Regions from separate parts of the Massilia scottii genome, predicted to be linked through region 2. Evidence: predicted binding sites of a transcription regulator. Region 2 holds the regulator's gene; the other holds the start of a gene.
What was found. The regulator sigma-54, encoded in region 2, starts transcription at its own class of promoters, with help from an activator protein. The targets are predictions, from matches to a motif close to TGGCANGNAANCTGCTTT.
Positions count from the first base shown of each region.

Region 1: the regulator sigma-54 is predicted to act here: its motif matches at 998-1,015, upstream of RBA41_RS06890 (PEP-CTERM sorting domain-containing protein).

Region 1 covers NZ_JAVCWM010000004.1:177,190-179,389, reverse strand. Annotated here, with positions in the region: gene RBA41_RS06895 (DUF5009 domain-containing protein) at 1-845, opposite strand, end outside; gene RBA41_RS06890 (PEP-CTERM sorting domain-containing protein) at 1,055-1,666, shown strand; gene RBA41_RS06885 (alpha/beta hydrolase) at 1,679-2,200, opposite strand, start outside.
Region 2 covers NZ_JAVCWM010000009.1:160,297-162,496, forward strand. Annotated here, with positions in the region: gene RBA41_RS14920 (hypothetical protein) at 1-361, shown strand, start outside; gene RBA41_RS14925 (RNA polymerase factor sigma-54) at 384-1,856, opposite strand; gene lptB (LPS export ABC transporter ATP-binding protein) at 1,859-2,200, opposite strand, start outside.

The DNA of each region.
Region 1 (2,200 bases), on a different contig from region 2:
TACCAGCGGTGCAGCACCCAGGCCGCCGCCGCCAGCACGGCCGCGAAGGCGGCGCCATGGCGCAGGCGCAGCGAGGCAGGGCGTTGGCCGTCGAAAAACAGCAGCGCGCATACCAGCCCGGCCAGCACGATGAGGCTGTGGATGGCATGCCCGGCCAGCGCCGTGCCGGTGCCGCTGCGGGTGGTGAGCATGTACAGGGTCAGGCAGGCCAGCATGGCGCCCAGCAGCAGCGTCAGTTGCCCGCGCGCCAGCTGGTACAGCACGGCGCCGGCCAGGTAGGCCCAGCCGATCAGGCCGAGGATGCCCCACCACTGCGGCGTCATCATGCTGGTGCCGTCGGCGCCGCGCCAGAGCAGGGCCAGCGCCGCCAGCAGCGCCACCCCGGCCGCCCGCAGGCAGCGGTCGAGCAGGACGCTGTCGAAGCGGTACACGCCCCACACCAGCAGCACGGCTGCGTAGAATGCCAGCGACCAGGCCGCGATCGGCATGCGCATGGCTTGCTCGCTGTAACCGGACTCGGCATTGACCATGAACACGCCCATCACGATCAGCGCCAGCGCGCGGTAGGCCGTATGGCCGAACACCCGCAGCGCGGCGTCGCCGCGCGCGATGCGGCTGTTCACGCCGAAGGGAATCGACATGCCGACCGCAAACAGGAAGCCGGGAAACACGATATCGGCCAGGCCCATGCCGTCGGCCGCGCCATCGACGTGCAGCAGCCAGGAGGGCACGCCGCGCGCGCCGGCCAGGTAATTGACGAAAAGCATGAGAACGAAGGTGAGGCCGCGAAAGGCGTCGACCGACAGGATGCGTTGCCGGGGCAGGTCGTTGAGCGGGACGGGCATGGGCGCTGGGGGTAGGTTGTCGAATCCGGCAGTCGGGAAAGCTGTTCGGAAGACAAGATTATATCACCTGGCATGTCGGCATTCTTTACAGCCGAGCTGGAAGAAACCGTTAGTGTTGCGCTAAGTCGCTGAAAAGATTGACTACTTGTTGCGGGTACGCATATTGCTTCGCCTTGTTACAGGTTTGCTCATAAGAATAAGGAGAAGATATGACCGGTAAAATGACCGTCGCGGCCTGCATGGCGCTATTGCTGGCGGGAACGGCGCAAGCCGGCGTGATCGGCGCCGGCGGCTTCACCGCCCCGACCGTGATCGATTTCGAGGATGCCGTCGCCGGTCCCATCGGCAGCCAGTACGCGGCGCTGGGCGCGACCTTCGTCAATTTCGACCTCGACGTGTATGCGACCTCGCCGGCGCCGCCGAGCCGGGTGGCGCTCAAGTTCATCGACGGTTCGCCCGGGATCGACGGCAGCATCGTGTTTTCGTCGGTGATCACCCGGCTGGGCGCGGACGCGAGCACCAATCCGGAGGATGACACTTTCGTCGACGCCTACCTCGGCAATACCCTGGTCGGCAGCGCCTTTTTCGACACCGGCGGCGACGGCCTCGGCGGTTCTTTCATCGGCATCGAATTCCTGTCCGGCTTCGACCGCGTGGTGTTTCGCACCCTGCCGGTCGTCAACGGCGCGCTGGCGCTCGACAATCTGCGCTTCGAAAATGTCGTTCCGCCCAGCCCGGTGCCGGAACCGGGCAGCCTGACCCTGACCCTGGCCGGGACCGCGTTGCTGGGACTGGTACTGGCGCGGCGCCGCCGGCGCTGAAGCGGGCGCGCCCTACAGCGTCTTGCCGGCGATGACGGCCTGCGCGGGCAGGGCGGCGGCCAGCGGGATGGCCTCGATCGGCTGGGCAAAACGGGTGCTCAGGAACGCGGCGATGCGCTCCTGGGTCGCTTCCAGGTAGGGAATGTTCATGTGGTCCGAGTCGGGCACGGTTTCGTCCAGGTGCAGCTTGCCGAGCTGGGCCACCAGCAGGTCGGTGTGCGAATGCGGCACGATGTCGTCGAAGGCGGCGCGCAGCACGTAGGTCGGCGCGTTCAGCGAGGAGGCGTATTTGACCGACTCGAAACGGTGGCGCAGCACGTACTCGACCGGCACCGCGCGGAACTTGCGCTTGGCTATGGCCAGAATCGAATCGTAGGGCGTGATCAAGACCAGCGAATGCACCGGGCGCTCCAGCGCCACCTGCACCGCCACCCCGGAACCGAGGCTGCGCCCGACCACCGCCACCCGCTGCGGATCGACGTGGCCGCGCTCGGCCAGCCAGTCGAACAGCAGGCGCCCATCTTCGACCATGTG
Region 2 (2,200 bases):
CGCGGCGGCGATACGGCCCAAGGGGAAGGCGGAGATGGAGGCGGCGCTCGCCAAGCTGCAGGAACTGCGCAAGCTCACCACACACAAGCAGCACATGCTGGCGCTGTTTGAAGCAAATTGGCGCGCCAAGCTGGGCGACGTGCGCGGCGCGCTACCGCTGTACGCCAGCGTGTTGCGCGCCAATCCAGCGCTGGCCGGGGCCTACAAGGATATGGGTGATGCGCTGTTCCTGAGCTACGACATGGCGCGCGCCTGGCGCAGCTGGGATGCGGGCCGGCGCATGGCACCCGGCCTGGGAACGTTCAAGGCGGTGAACCAGTACGAGCAGCTGCTGCTGCGCGAGCACCCGGAATTTTTCTAGGCGCCGCGCAGCTCTGAGCAGGCTAGAGGCACTTGCGCAGGGCGACCGGCGGAATCTTGAGCGCTTCGCGGTACTTGGCGACCGTGCGGCGCGCGATCACCATGCCCTGCTCGCCCAGCATGTCGGCGATCTTGCTGTCCGACAGAGGGCTCTTGGGATCTTCGGCGCTGGTGAGCTGCACGATCAGCGCGCGGATCGCCGTCGATGACGCTTCGCCGCCCGCTTCGGTGGCCACGTGGCTGCCGAAAAAATATTTGAGCTCGAACATGCCGTGCGGCGTCATCATGTACTTTTGCGTGGTCACGCGCGAGATCGTACTTTCGTGCAGGCCGAGCGTGTCGGCGATTTCACGCAGCACGAGCGGGCGCATCGCCACCGCACCGTGCGAGAAGAAATTGCGCTGGCGTTCGACGATCGCTTCGGCCACCCGCAAGATGGTATCGAAACGCTGGCGCATGTTCTTGATCAGCCACTTCGCTTCCTGCAGCTGCGCGCCCATCTGCCCTTCGCCCTTGCCCTGCTTGAGCAGCGCGGCGTACATGCTGTTCACGCGCAGGCGCGGCATGACATCGTTATTGAGCATCACCGACCAGCCGTTTTTCGCCTTGCGCACGATCACGTCCGGCACCACGTAGTCCGATACGTCCGACGCGAACTCCGCGCCCGGATGCGGATTGCACTGGCGGATCACGGTCTGCGCCTCGCGCAAGTCTTCATCGTCGCAGTCGAGCGCCTTTTTCAGCTTGTTGAATTCACGCTGCGCGAACCAGGTCAGGTGGTTCTCGACGATGGTCAGCGCCATGCGCCGCGTCACCAGCGCCACACAAGGCATGCGCCGGATCTGCAGCGCCAGGCACTCGGACGCGTTGCGCGCGCCCACGCCAACCGGATCGAAACTTTGCAGCAGCGCCAGCGCCGTGCGCAGTTCTTCAATTTCGATATCCAGCTCGGGTGGCATGCGCTCGTGGATTTCTTCCAGCGTTTCGGTCAGGTAGCCGTTGTCGTCGATGGCGTCGACGATCAGTTCGACCAGCGCGCGGTCGCGCGCCTCCAGCACGGTCACGCGCATCTGCTCCATCAGGTGCTCGCGCAAGGTGGTGGCCGAGGCTTCCAGCTGCGGGCGCGAATCCTCATCGTCGGATGTCTTGGCGCGACCGAGGTCGCCCCATTCGCCATCGTTGTCGCTGCTGGCCGGGCTGTCCGCCTCGCCGCCTTCGAAGCCCTCGCCTTCGGCCGGCGCCGGCGCATCCTGCGCACCCGGCTCGGGCGCCGCTTCGGTCGGCGTCGAGGTGCTGCTGATGGCGCCATCGCCCAGCAGGCGCACCGAATGATCGAGCGGATCGTCGAGCCGTTCGAGCAGCGGGTTGTCGCTTAACAGCTGTTCCAGTTCCTGGTGCAGTTCCAGGGTCGACAACTGCAGCAGCCGGATCGACTGCTGCAGCTGGGGCGTGAGGGCGAGGTGCTGTGAGGTGCGTAGTTGAAGGGACTGTTTCATGCCTACATCCGGAAGTGTTCGCCCAGGTAGACCCGGCGCACGGATTCATCGGCGATGATGTCGTCGGGTCGACCGGAGGCGAGCACCGCACCCTGGTTGATGATGTAGGCGCGATCGCAAATGCCGAGCGTTTCGCGCACGTTGTGGTCGGTGATCAGGACCCCGATGCCGCGCTGCTTGAGGAAGCGCACGATGCGCTGGATCTCGATGACGGCAATCGGATCGACCCCGGCGAACGGTTCGTCGAGCAGCACGAAACGCGGGTTGGTCGCCAGCGCGCGCGCGATCTCGACCCGGCGCCGCTCGCCGCCCGACAGCGACATGGCCTGGTTCTCGCGCAGTTT